4 regions of the Bacillus sp. AL-1R genome follow, and region 1 is predicted to be linked to each of the others. Evidence: riboswitches for the same ligand, from Rfam matches in the RefSeq annotation. Region 1 holds a riboswitch; each other region holds the start of a gene.

What was found. Region 1 has a riboswitch for S-adenosylmethionine ahead of ACSBO6_RS02495 (methionine ABC transporter ATP-binding protein). Riboswitches for the same ligand answer to the same signal wherever they lie in the genome.
Region 2: it holds a riboswitch for S-adenosylmethionine, as region 1 does, so the genes downstream of both, mtnK (S-methyl-5-thioribose kinase) here and ACSBO6_RS02495 (methionine ABC transporter ATP-binding protein) in region 1, are expected to answer to the same signal.
Region 3: it holds a riboswitch for S-adenosylmethionine, as region 1 does, so the genes downstream of both, ACSBO6_RS15240 (ABC transporter permease) here and ACSBO6_RS02495 (methionine ABC transporter ATP-binding protein) in region 1, are expected to answer to the same signal.
Region 4: it holds a riboswitch for S-adenosylmethionine, as region 1 does, so the genes downstream of both, metK (methionine adenosyltransferase) here and ACSBO6_RS02495 (methionine ABC transporter ATP-binding protein) in region 1, are expected to answer to the same signal.

The regions. Positions count from the first base shown of each region.
Region 1 is NZ_CP197469.1:528,355-531,839, reverse strand. Features, by position in the region: gene metQ (methionine ABC transporter substrate-binding lipoprotein MetQ) at 1-286, opposite strand, end outside; gene ACSBO6_RS02500 (methionine ABC transporter permease) at 309-977, opposite strand; gene ACSBO6_RS02495 (methionine ABC transporter ATP-binding protein) at 979-1,980, opposite strand; SAM riboswitch class I at 2,120-2,230, opposite strand; gene ACSBO6_RS02490 (hypothetical protein) at 2,308-2,670, opposite strand; gene ACSBO6_RS02485 (thioredoxin family protein) at 2,873-3,196, opposite strand; gene ACSBO6_RS02480 (ribonuclease M5) at 3,212-3,485, opposite strand, start outside.
Region 2 is NZ_CP197469.1:1,819,000-1,822,484, forward strand. Features, by position in the region: gene ACSBO6_RS08570 (pyridoxal phosphate-dependent aminotransferase) at 1-726, opposite strand, end outside; gene ACSBO6_RS08575 (carbon-nitrogen family hydrolase) at 872-1,666, shown strand; SAM riboswitch class I at 1,718-1,877, shown strand; gene mtnK (S-methyl-5-thioribose kinase) at 1,958-3,124, shown strand; gene mtnA (S-methyl-5-thioribose-1-phosphate isomerase) at 3,131-3,485, shown strand, end outside.
Region 3 is NZ_CP197469.1:3,171,797-3,175,281, reverse strand. Features, by position in the region: gene ACSBO6_RS15255 (GNAT family N-acetyltransferase) at 1-62, shown strand, start outside; gene ACSBO6_RS15250 (helix-turn-helix domain-containing protein) at 129-347, opposite strand; gene ACSBO6_RS15245 (DUF2975 domain-containing protein) at 358-843, opposite strand; SAM riboswitch class I at 1,343-1,449, shown strand; SAM riboswitch class I at 1,520-1,618, shown strand; gene ACSBO6_RS15240 (ABC transporter permease) at 1,835-2,767, shown strand; gene ACSBO6_RS15235 (ABC transporter permease) at 2,767-3,485, shown strand, end outside.
Region 4 is NZ_CP197469.1:3,664,867-3,668,351, forward strand. Features, by position in the region: gene ACSBO6_RS17615 (NAD(P)-dependent alcohol dehydrogenase) at 1-491, opposite strand, end outside; gene metK (methionine adenosyltransferase) at 643-1,839, opposite strand; SAM riboswitch class I at 2,049-2,163, opposite strand; gene pckA (phosphoenolpyruvate carboxykinase (ATP)) at 2,476-3,485, shown strand, end outside.

The DNA of each region.
Region 1 (3,485 bases):
TCATTTGAGCTTCTAAGTATGGAATGTGTTGGAAATAGTTTGCATCTAATTCTTTAGAATTTAGTGCTTTATTTGGTAAAACGTAATCTTGGAATTTAACAATTTTTAAATTAATTCCTTCTTTTTCAAGGATTGGCTTAGCTTGTTCTAAAATAACTGCGTGCGGTACATTTGATGCACCAACCACTAATTCCTTATTTTTATCTTCTCCACCTTTATTACATGCTGCTAAAGATAATGCTAAAACACCTGCTCCTAATAATCCTACGATTTTTTTGAAATTCACTGTCAGTTCCTCCCTTATATGATTAAGCTCTTTTATCTATTTTTGTTGTTACTAAATCACCAATAAATTGAAGAATGAATACGATTAATAAAATAATTACTGTCGCTACAAGTGTTACTTGGTTATTTGAACGTTGGTACCCTTCCATAAATGCTAAGTTACCGAGTCCACCACCACCTACTACACCAGCCATTGCTGTATAACCAACAATTGCGATTGTAGTAACAGTTAAACCTGAAATAATTGCTGGTAATGCTTCTGGTATTAATACTTTTACGATGATTGTAAAGGTACTAGCTCCCATTGCTCTTGCAGCTTCGATTACACCTTTATCAATTTCACGTAATCCGATTTCAACCATCCTTGCATAGAATGGTGCAGCACCAATTATTAATGCTGGTAATGCAGCTTTTGCTCCAAGCATAGTGTCAAGAATAAAGATGGTAAATGGAATTAATAAAATGATTAAAATGATAAACGGTATTGAACGAAAAATATTTACAAACGCTGCTAGGATAGTATTAAAAAATTTATTTTCAAGAAGCTGATCTTTGCTAGTTAAAAATAAGAATAAACCTATTATTAGTCCAAAAATGAACGTTGCAAGTGCAGCTATTACTGTCATGAATAATGTTTCTTGAGTGGCTAAAAGCATTGCATCCCAATCAACATTCGGAAAAAGTTGTGTCATCTTATGCTACCTCCACTTCAACTTGTTTTGATTCTAAATAAGCAATTGCCTCTTTGATGTTATTTATGTCTCCAACAAGTTGAATCTTCATTGTCCCATAAGAGCCTTCAGCAGTTTGAACAATTTTCCCTTGCAGAATGTTAATCTCAATATCAAAATGCTTAACAACTTCAGAAATATGTGGCTGATCTGCTTGACCATTTTTAAAGGTAAGCTTGTAAGTATTATCCTTCCCATCACCATGAGAAATTACTTCACCTTCATCGCCTTTGATTTGCGTCACAAATTTCTTTGTAATTGCTTGTTTAGGACGAGTAAATACATCAACAACATGGCCTTCTTCTACTACACTTCCGTTTTCCATTACAGCTACTCTTTGACAGATTTTTTGAATGACATGCATTTCATGAGTAATTAGGATAATTGTAATGCCAAGCTGTTTATTTATATTAGTTAGTAAAGCTAATATTGAATCCGTTGTTTCTGGATCTAGTGCAGAAGTCGCTTCATCACATAAAAGAACATCTGGATTATTAGCAAGTGCTCTTGCAATTCCGACACGTTGCTTTTGACCTCCACTCAGTTCAGAAGGATAAGCATTTTCTCTACCTTCAAGACCAACAAGTTTAATTAATTCTTTCGCACGATTAATGCTTTCCTTTTTTGGAACTTTAGCAATTTCAAGTGGGAAAAGTATATTTTCTAATACAGTTCTTGACCACAATAAATTAAAATGCTGAAAAATCATTCCTATTTTCTGTCTTGCTTTTCTTAACTGATTAGATGAGCATTTAGAGATCGATTGACCATTAATAATAACTTCACCTGTTGTAGGTGATTCAAGTCCATTCAGCATACGTAATAACGTACTTTTCCCTGCGCCGCTATATCCGATCATGCCAAAAATTTCACCTGCTTCAATATTTAACGAAACATTTTGTACTGCGGTAACTGTGCCCTTTTTACCCTTGTATGTTTTACTTACATTATTTATTTGAATCATACACTTGTTCTCCTTTCAAAACATTCTAACAACTTTTCTTTCAATTTTTTGTAAGAAAGTACTTTTTTAGTCGCATAAAACAAAAAAACCTTTCAACTCACATGAGCAGAAAGGTTTAACATACAAAAAGTATTCCTTTCTCTCATCTCTCAAAGCATATGCTTTGCAGGAATTAGCACCATTTCAATGACGATCATTGACGGTTGCTGGGTTTCACAGGGCACAGTCCCTCCACCTCTCTCGATAAGAGTTAACTTACGATCTATTTAGTTGTTGAGTGCAATTTCTTTAACGTAAGTCCAATTCTACAAAGATAGACACAAGTTGTCAACAATTTTCTATAAGTTTTTTTTCGTTTTCAACACTCGTATATTGAAAAATGGTTTCCATAAGTAGTAATAATCGATAGTTCCCTTCAAAAGAAGCGTCATTTAGTTTTAATAAAAGCCCTAATCTTTGCAAACCTGAATTTAGATATTCCCATCCATCCTTTGAAAAACTAACTCTGAGTTGCGGAATCGAACGATCAATTACCTCAATAAAAGGAGCCTTTTTGCTTAACTTTATAAAAACTTTTTCATTCAGACAATTAATTTCTACAATCTTTTCTTCAATTGGCAAAATGATTTGTAAATATTCCTTTTTTATAAATAAGTTTCTTGCTTGTCCAACCCACTCCTTGATTTCCATAATAAACACCTCTCCCGAATTCTTTAATCTTATTTTCTCATAGATAAGAGGTGTATTCTTTATATTTCTCTCGACATTTACCTTGATAAAAATCTATATTTTAATTTTATTTCTACAACATTCAACTCATTTCCCAAGAAATATGTCTAAAATCAGGAAATAGTTTTAGCCATATAAAAAGAGTGCAACTAACAGTATGCACTCATCGTTTAATATATAAATTATATTTTTTTAACAATTCATGTAAATAAGGTACAGACTTGAAAGCGTAAATTTTTTGTTTCATTTCCCCATTTTCAAAAATAAGTAAACAAGGTACACTTTCAACTTTCCAACTTTGAGCTTCCTCCACTATTTCATTAATATTCACCTTACAGATTGGTAAATTTGGCAGAATCTCATTTACTATTTCTAGCATTTTTGACGCTACTTGGCATGTACCACACATTGCGGTATAGATATAAATAACTGTTGTCTCTTTTGATTGAACTCTTTGCATTATTTCATTCTTTGTCCATTGCTGCATAATCTTTATTCCTTTTTAATTTGTACGTAAATAATCTGTAAATACTAAAATATCCGCCCCTAATAATACACTAGCTAAATGTTGACTCGGAGCTGTTGCCACTTCTCGATAACTTCGATCAATGTACAGATGCTCTGCCTGTGGAAATTCTCTTTTTAACAGTCTTCTAAGCTTTTCACCGGCCTCATCTGCATCTACTAACACATAGATTTCTCTTAAATCTAACATTTCAGCAAGCTCATCTAGCTTTGAAGTACCAACTGTACCATTCGTACAGATAATATCAACA
Region 2 (3,485 bases), 1.3 Mb from region 1:
ATAAGTTTTAGAAAGGGTATAGATTTCAATCCCGCATTCCTTTGCTCCTGGTGTTTGAAGATAACTTAAAGGTTTTTTGCCGTCAAAACCAAATGCACCATATGCAAAATCATGACAAACTGTAATATTATTATTTTTTGCAAGCTCAACTGTTTCTTTAAAAAATTCTTCTGTTGCTATAGCACCTGTTGGATTATTTGGATAATTGATAAATAATATTTTACTAGCATCCAAAACATCATGAGGAATTAATTGATAATCTGGTAAAAATTGATTTTGCTCAAGTAATGGGAGCATGTATGGTACTGTTTTGGAAAGGGATATACCAGATAAATAGTCTGGGTAGCCTGGGTCAGGTACTAAAATTGTATCTCCTGGGTCACATAAACAAAGTGGTAGCTCAACTAATCCAGCTTTACCACCGAATAATATGGCTACTTCTTCCTCTGGGTCTAAATCAACATCATACTCTCGTTTGTAAAATTCGACAACAGCTTTTTTTAAAGAGCTCAATCCTCTAAACGGAGAATAACGATGAGTTAAAGGGTTTTCAACAGATTTTTGTAGTGCTTTAATAATATGGTCAGGTGTAGGTTGATCTGGATTTCCTTGACCAAGATTAATGACATCATGACCATTACCGATTGACTGATTCACTTTTTGAACTAGTGATGCAAAAAATTGTTTTGGTAAATTGTTTAATAGTTTACTATGATTCAAGTGTATCACTCCAAAAATATAATAAAATTAATTTAATAAATCGTTTCTTAATCGAATGATTTTCATGAACGACTGTTGCAATAACTTTCACCATCATATATGCTCGATGTAAAAATGTCTATAAAATTTAGAATAGGGTGAATAAATTGTGATTAAAATTGCGTGTATTCAATGTGACGTTATTTTAGGAGAATCAAAGGCTAATTTAGAGAAAATAAGAACGCAAATAAACGAGGCACTGAAAGAAAATATTCGTGTAATCGTATTACCTGAGCTATGGACAACGGGCTATTGTCTAAAAGAAATTGACTTGCACACAGGTGAACAAGAAGCAATTATTTCTGAACTTCAGTCCATTGCAAAATCGAATAATGTACTATTGATTGCTGGTTCGTTCCCTATTGCTAGAGAAAATGGTGTTACGAATACGTTAATTGTGATTAACAATACTGGCGAGGTTGTAAAATCGTATGACAAAGTTCATTTATTCCAGTTAATGAACGAGCATCACTATCTTCAATCAGGAAAAACAGATGGTCTGTTTGAAATCGATGGATTAACGGCTGCAGGTTTTGTTTGCTATGATTTGCGTTTTCCAGAATGGATTGGCGCTCATTCGCAAAAAGGTGCAAAAGTTTTATTTTTCGTTGCCGAATGGCCAATTCAAAGAATGAATCATTGGGAAATTTTATTAAAAGCAAGAGCAATCGAAAATCAGTGTTATGTTGTTGCGTGTAATCGGGTAGGGAAAGATTTAGCGAACACATTTGGTGGAGGATCTATGATTATTGACCCTTGGGGTGAAGTAATTTCCAAAGGTAGCGTGAATGAAGAAATTGTTTTTGGTGAAATTGATCCGAAAAAAGTAGACGAAATACGAGGTACAATCCCTATTTTTGAAGACAGAAAAGAAGAAATTTACAAAAAGTTTCAAAAAAGTAATTGACAAATTAAAAATGTATAAACTAAAATACGATTATAAAATCAAATATGCGAACTCTTATTTCGAGTAGGCGGAGGGATTTGGCCCGACGATGCCCAGCAACCGACCGTAATACCATTGTGAAATGGGGCGTATTATTTACGCCTTGAGCTTAAATGCTCAGTAAGGCACGGTGCTAATTCCAACAGAAAAGAAATTTTCTGGTAGATAAGAGACGAAAGCCAATTAGTATTGCCTCTTTTCGTCTCGGAAAAGAGGCTTTTTATTTTGCAAAATTCAAAGGGGATGAATTTAGTGACTGTTATTGAACGAAAAGAATATAGACCTTTAACAGAACAAACTGCGATTACTTATTTACAAAAACTTGGCTATTTTAAAAATGAACGTTGTGAAAGTATAGAAATCGGGGATGGAAATTTAAATTTAGTGTTTAGAGTTAAACCATTAGGAAGCGAGAAAGGGTTAATTATAAAGCAGGCTCTACCATATGCAAAAGTTGTCGGTGAAAGCTGGCCACTTACTTTAAAGCGAGCTACGATCGAAAGTAATGCGACAAAAATATACAATGAGTTAATCCCATTGCATGCACCAAAAATTTTAGCGCATGATGAAGAGCAAGCTGTAACTGTAATGGAAGATCTTTCACACTTGCAAATTTTACGAAAAGGACTTATTGAGAAGAAAAGCTATCCGTTTTTAGCTGAACATATCGGAGAATTTCTAGCAAAATCATTATTTTACACTTCAGATTTCGGAGCTTCACCTGCTAAGAAAAAAGAGTTAGAGTATCTTTTTAATAATCCTGAATTATGTGATATAACAGAAAATCTTGTTTTCACAGATCCATTTTTTAATAGTGAAACAAATAGTTTTGAAGAAGAATTAACAGACGAAATTCAAGTGCTATGGAATGATGCAGATCTACAACTTGAGGTGGCAAAACTAAAATTAGATTTCTTATCGAAAAAAGAAGCGTTATTACATGGTGATTTACATACGGGAAGCATTTTCGCATCTGCAACAGAAACAAAAGTCATTGACCCTGAATTTGCATTTGTCGGACCAATCGGATTTGATTTAGGGCAAATTCAAGCAAATTTACTGTTTCAACTGTTCAGCCGTACTGAATTAAAAGACGAAATTTTCGATCATATTTTAACCATCGAAAAAGTGTTTAATGAAACATTTACTCAACTATGGGAAGAGCATAGTGTTAGACCATTTAACCAAAAAGCTCTAATTAAAGAAAAACTGGAAGGATATTGGATAGATGCAATTGGGGTTATTGGATGTGAATTAATCCGAAGAAGCATCGGTCTAGCTCATGTTGAAGACTTTGATTCCCTTGAACACCATCAAAAAATTTATGCAAAGAAAAAAGTCTTAATATTCGGAGTTCATTGCATAAAAAATAGATTTACTATTAGGAATATTAGGAATTTACTTAACGGATTGGAGTAATTATTGATGACTACATTACAGCAAATACCTGAATCATTACAATGGAACGGTGAAAGTTTAAAAATTTTAGACCAAACAAAATTACCTACTGAAATTCACTACTTTGATGCAACGACATTAATTGATGTACGTGAAGCAATCGTAAAATTACAAGTAAGAGGAGCACCAGCGATTGGTTTGGCAGCTGCATATGGACTTTATTTAGGTGTTCGAGAACTTGAAACTGAACAAATTGATGAATTTCATCAACAAGCACGATTATTAGCGGATGAATTAATTAGTGCTAGACCAACGGCAGTAAATTTAGCATGGGCTGTTGAAAAACTAATTAAAACTAGTAAAGAAGCAGTGACTGTAGCCG
Region 3 (3,485 bases), 1.8 Mb from region 1:
TTGGATTTATTGATCATGGCGATCGATTTGGTAAAGAAATAGCAGTAATATTAGAAATATAGCATCTTTGAATGTTCCTAAAGAAAGAAGGGATAGCAAGTAAGCTATCCCTAAATTATTGTCTACTTTTACGGAGTATCTTCGTCAACTTTGTACTCTAAAATATCACCTGGTTGACAATCCAATGTCTTACAGATTGCTTCTAATGTTGAGAAACGAACCGCTTTTGCTTTACCATTTTTCAGAATGGAAAGATTCGCCATCGTAATTCCAACTCTTTCTGAAAGTTCTGTTACGCTCATTTTGCGTTTTGCTAACATCACATCAATATTAATAATTATTGCCATACCATCCACCTCAGACCGTTAAATCATTTTCTGATTTTATGTTAATCGCTTCTTGTAGAAGCTGTTGGAGGATCGCAGCAAAAACGGCGATAACTAACGAAGCAAATATGATAATTAGTCCCAATAAACCGATGGGAGGGTCAACTTTTCTCCCTATAAAATGAATGAGTGGCATTCCTAATAAATAGATACTACTAATTGCAATCGCACAGTACTTTATGTTCTTTAACGCCTTTACAGAAATTTCGGAGAATGCTGTGTTGTCGTCAATATAGCGTAAAAGATTGAAAGCCTGATAGAGAGCAAAATAAAAAGGTACAGCAGCTCCATACATTACGAGGAAAACGAGATATTTTATTGCAGTCATATTTGGATACAATTTAGATACGAAATTCGCAATATTTGGGACCAAAAATATACATAAAGCAAGCACTGCAATTCCAACAAGAAAAATAATTGCTTTTAAGAATGTAGTTGAACCTCTTTTACCATTCATATTATATACCTCACTTTTTTAATAACAAGATGAATTTATTATATTATTTATCGATTAACAATAAAAATATGTTGTTTTTTATTTTATTTAGAATGTTATATAAAAGCGCAAAAATACTGAGAATAAATTAAAAGAGTAGATTGAAATGGAATATGAAAGAGAATAGGTGAATTGATTTAATTGTTTTTTTACAACAATTAAAAAACAAAATTAATTTTTTAATATAATAATTACCGATTTGGTTTTAATCGTTAATTTGTTGTATTTAAGGTTTTAATAGAAAGAATCAAGATAAATATATAAGGTAAATGGCTAAAGTATTGTTACTTGTTAGATTTGATAATAAATTATATTGTTTGGAGTAACAAGGTTTTCTACAATAATTTGGAATTAATTCCCAAAAAATACTGAAAAATCGAACATTTAGCAAATGGGTTGACGCGAATTTTTATATCGGTTAATCTTGGTTCAATCAATTTATAAAGTACATACCAAATAATTCTTATCCAGAGAGGTGGAGGGACTTGGCCCTATGATACCTCAGCAGCGGGTTCTATATGAACACTGTGCTAATTCCATCAGGGTATAGCCCTGAAAAGATAAGAAGAGTAGATGAAAAACAAGTCCTCTTCTATCTTAGAAGGGGATTTTTTTCATCTTTAAAACAAAATAAAATTTCTTATCCAGAGAGGTGGAGGGACTGGCCCTATGAAACCTCGGCAGCGGGTTCTTTGTAATACCGTGCCAATTCCAAGGGAGATCCCAAAGATAAGTAGAGTTAGTAAAAACCTCTCAACTTGTCTGTGTTGAGAGGTTTTTAAGAATAAATCTTATGAATGTGGAGCTTAAAGAAGAAGTGTTGGAAATTTTTTGATTATATAACCAAGTATTCTTATGTGTTTAATATGGTTTTTATATTTTCATTTGTTGTTGCCACCAAATTAGGTGTTCTACATATAAACCAGTTTTTAAAAGGGGGAAGATACTGAAAATGAGATTTTTATTTAAAAGATTAACAACTATGATCCTCACGATTTGGATTATTATCACGCTTACTTTTATCATTATGCATCTTATTCCTGGTGATCCATTTGCATCGGATGCAAAATCATTACCTGAGGAAATTGTTAGGAATATGCGGGCTAAATACAATTTAGATGAACCGCTATATGTTCAATACTTACTATATCTTAAAGATTTATTACATTTTGATTTTGGTCCATCTATTCAATCGAAATCGAGAGGGGTAAACACATTAATTGCAGAGGGATTTGGACCATCAGCATTGTTAGGAATTCAAGCATTGTTAATAGCTTGCGTGGTTGGTATTGGATTAGGAACGATTGCAGCGTTAAGGCATAATAGGTTACTTGATTATTTATCAATGTTTATAGCAATCATTGGAATTTCGGTTCCTAGCTTTATATTAGCTCCATTATTAATAAAATATATTAGTGTTCAATGGGGACTCTTACCAGTAGCATCTTGGGGGACCTGGAGTCATTCTATCTTACCGACAATCGCTTTAACGGTAGGTCCAATCGCAATAATTACTAGATTTGTCCGTACTAGTATGATCGAGATTTTAAGTCAGAATTTCATTAAAACTGCAGAAGCTAAGGGTCTTTCAACATTTGAGATTGTCATAAAGCATGGTATACGAAACGCGTTAATTCCAGTTATTTCTTTTATTGGTCCCTTATTTGCAGCTGTCATTACTGGAACTTTTGTAATTGAGAAGATATTTGCCATCCCAGGTCTTGGTAAATATTTTGTAGATAGCATTTTCAATCGAGATTACCCAGTTATATTAGGTACTACTATTTTTTATAGTTTTATATTGATCGGTACGTTATTTGTAATCGATTTATCCTATCGTTTGATTGATCCACGAATAAAATTTGGAAAGGGAGATGAATCATAATGAATCAACCCGAAACGAATCTCGACACTCTCTTTCGCAAGATCGATCGGTCGACTATACAGAAACAAAATATTTCAAGACCCCAGGAAACCTATGCGAATGAGATTTTTAGAAAGATAGCTAAAAATAAACTTGCAGTAGTTGGATTTATTTTACTTACACTCATTATTATCCTTTCAATTGTAGGACCACATATGGTTCCGTATAGTCCAAGTAAACAATCTTTAACTCAAGGCAATTTATCTTTATCAAGCAAACATTGGTTTGGAACGGATGATTTAGGTAGGGATGTTTGGGCAAGAACTTGGGCTGGTGCTAGAATATCACTCATTATCGGATTCTCTGCAGCTTTAATCGATTTATTGATTGGAGTATTTGTAGGGGGAATTTCAGGCTATATGGTTGGCAGAGGTAAAATAGGAGATCGAATCGATAGTGTTTTAATGAGAATTGTGGAAATTCTTTATGGGATACCGTATTTACTAGTTGTAATCCTCTTAATGGTTATTATGAAGCCAGGACTAGGTACGATAATTTTAGCGTTATCAATCACAGGCTGGGTAGGAATGGCAAGAATCGTTAGAGGACAGGTCCTACAATTAAAACAACAAGAATTTATACTCGCTGCACAAAAGCTTGGTACATCACATTGGAATATAATTTTAAAACATCTTATTCCGAATATGATGGGAATTATTATTGTAAATTTAACCTTTAC
Region 4 (3,485 bases), 1.3 Mb from region 1:
CCTGAAGCACCATAAATAAGTACTTTTTGTCCATTTTGTATAATACTTCTTCTTAAGAAGTGTAATGCAGTAAGCGCCCCAACCGGTACTGCTGCCGCTTGCTCAAACGACATATTTATTGGTTTTTTAGCTAGAACACTTTCCTCATGTAAAGCTATATATTCGGCATTAGCCCCAAAAGTAAATCCACTATAACCAAAAACTTGATCACCTGGTTTAAACTTTCTTACATTTTTGCCAACAGTCACTATTTCTCCAGCAAGCTCACAACCTGGTATTTTATTTTTTGGCTTAGAAAGACCAAACATAAGACGTGAAAGCAGCCAATACATAAATGGAAAATCGGAACTTCTAAGTTTTACATCTCCCGCGGTTACAGTTGTTGCGTGTATTTTAATTAATACTTCATTATCTTTTATTTTTGGTTTTTCAACTTCTGCTATTTGAAGAACTTCTGGTGGACCATATTTTGTACATATAATCGCTTTCATAGGTTCCTCCATTACTAACTTTAATTTAGTCATTTAAACCTATGAAAAATGATTTTTAAGTATACCTATATGTAGAATAAAACAGCGTGATTCTAACTAAAACAAAAAAGACTGAATATAGCAAATGCCATATTCAGCCTTAATCATTTTATTATAGACCTGCTTCAGTTTTTAAAACTTCTGCTTTATCAGTACGCTCCCAAGGAAGATCGATATCTGTACGGCCAAAGTGACCATAAGCAGCAGTTTGTTTGTAAATCGGACGACGTAGGTCAAGCATTTTAATAATTCCTGCTGGACGTAGATCGAAGTTGTTGCGAATTACTTCAACTAATTTTTCTTCTGAAACTTTACCTGTACCAAAAGTATCAATCGCGATCGAAACTGGTTTAGCTACACCAATTGCATATGCTAATTGAACTTCAGCTTTATCAGCTAAGCCAGCAGCTACGATGTTTTTCGCAACGTAACGTGCAGCATAAGCAGCAGAACGGTCAACTTTAGTTGCATCTTTACCAGAGAATGCGCCACCACCGTGACGAGCATATCCACCGTAAGTATCAACAATAATTTTACGACCTGTTAAACCAGCATCCCCTTGAGGTCCACCGATTACGAAACGACCTGTTGGGTTGATAAAGAATTTTGTGTTTTCATCAATTAACTCAGCTGGTACTACTGGTTTAATTACAAGTTCTTTAATATCATTTTCAATTTGTTCTTGAGTAGCTTCTGGACCATGTTGTGTTGATACAACAATTGCATCAATACGAACTGGTTTGTTGTTTTCATCATACTCAACTGTTACTTGAGTTTTACCGTCTGGACGTAAGTAAGAAACTGTTTCATTTTTTCTAACTTCAGTTAAGCGGCGAGCAATTTTGTGTGATAATGAAATTGGAAGTGGCATTAATTCAGGTGTTTCATTTACAGCAAAACCGAACATTAAACCTTGGTCTCCTGCACCGATTGCTTCAATTTCTTCATCTGTCATACTACCTTCACGAGCTTCTAACGCTTGGTCTACACCTAGAGCGATATCTGCTGATTGCTCATCGATAGAAGTTAAAACTGCACATGTATCTGCATCAAATCCGTATTTTGCACGGTCATAACCGATTTCACGGATAGTTTCGCGAACGATTTTTGGGATATCTACATAAGTAGAAGTTGTAATTTCACCTGCAACAAGTACTAAACCTGTTGTAACTGAAGTTTCCGCTGCTACACGAGCATTCGGATCATTTGCTAAAATTGCATCAAGAATAGAATCTGAAATTTGGTCACAGATTTTATCTGGATGTCCTTCTGTAACTGATTCTGAAGTAAATAAACGACGTTGTGACATTGAGTCCCCTCCTAAATTGAATTGACGGATCTCTTTTTTCTCAACATAAGAATAAAAAGTTTGTTCCTATTCCTATGTTTCCCATTTAAGATAAAGATAACTCAGTGTAAATTACGAAATTGCCACTGTATTTAAGTTTTGAGCAAAAAAAAAGCCTTCCTCTTATCAAATATTACATGAGGAAAGGGTTCTTGGTTATTTGCCTTTCGCTCTTATCGTCCAAGACATAAAAAAATGTCTTGCATCAGGTTCAGCACCTTTCACTAAAAGTGAGGTTGCTGGGCTTCGTAGGGCCTGTATCCCTCCACCTACTCGGGATAAGAGAGTATCCGTATGAAAAGTATCATATTAAAATTTCACTTTCTTGTCAACAATTTTCATACTTACTTAGACATAATTCTACAATAATTTAATTTCTACATTCATTTCTATTTAAAGGGAAATTACTAATTATTATCTTACAATTTACTAAATTTCTTCTTTAGATTAAGTATATTTTACTCAAATTAATTTTTTAATCAAATTCATAACACATTTTGCGAACTAATAGTATACACTATTAAAATAAATGTGTTATACTATTTATCGAGATACCTACATGGCAGACAAATTATATTTAAAGGATGGTATTAGTATATGAAGACAGTTGATGTAAACTTTGAATTAAACGAATTACTTACTAGTAATCAAATGTATAACCAACTAAGCGTTTCTGAATTAGTTGAAAAAGTTTTAACAAGACAAGAAGGCATTTTAACGTCAACAGGAGCAGTTAGCGTTTCAACAGGTAAATATACTGGACGTTCACCTAAAGATAAATTTATTGTTAAAGAGGCATCTGTTGAAAATTTAATCGATTGGGGTTCAGTAAACCAACCAATCTCTGCTGACGTATTTGAAAAATTGTATAGCAAAGTACTTAACTACTTAAAAGATCGTAACGAATTATTCTTATTTAAAGGATTTGCTGGCGCTGATACTGAGTATCGTTTACCAATCCAAGTAATTAACGAATTTGCATGGCACAACTTATTTGCTCACCAATTATTTATTCGCCCAACTGAGCAAGAGCTTCAAACTCATGAATCAGAATTTACAATTATTTCTGCTCCTACATTTAAAGCAGACCCAGTGGTAGATGGAACAAATTCTGAGGCATTTGTTATTATATCATTTGAGAAGAAAATAATCTTAATCGGTGGTACGGAATATGCTGGTGAAATGAAAAAATCGATCTTCTCAATTATGAATTTCCTATTACCACAAAATAATGTTTTACCAATGCACTGTTCTGCTAACGTTGGTAGTGAAGGTGATGTGGCATTATTCTTTGGATTATCAGGAACTGGTAAAACAACATTATCTGCAGATGCAGACCGTAAGTTAATCGGTGACGATGAGCACGGCTGGTCAGATAATGGTGTATTTAATATTGAAGGCGGTTGCTACGCTAAATGTATCAATTTAACATTTGAAAAAGAGCCACAAATTTTCTCTGCAATTAAATTTGGTACAGTGTTAGAAAATGTTGTTGTTAAATCTGATAGCCGTTTAGCTGACTATGATGATACAACTTTAACAGAAAATACTCGTGCTGCATACCCAATGCAAGCAATTCAAAATATCATTGAGCCAAGTGTTGCTGG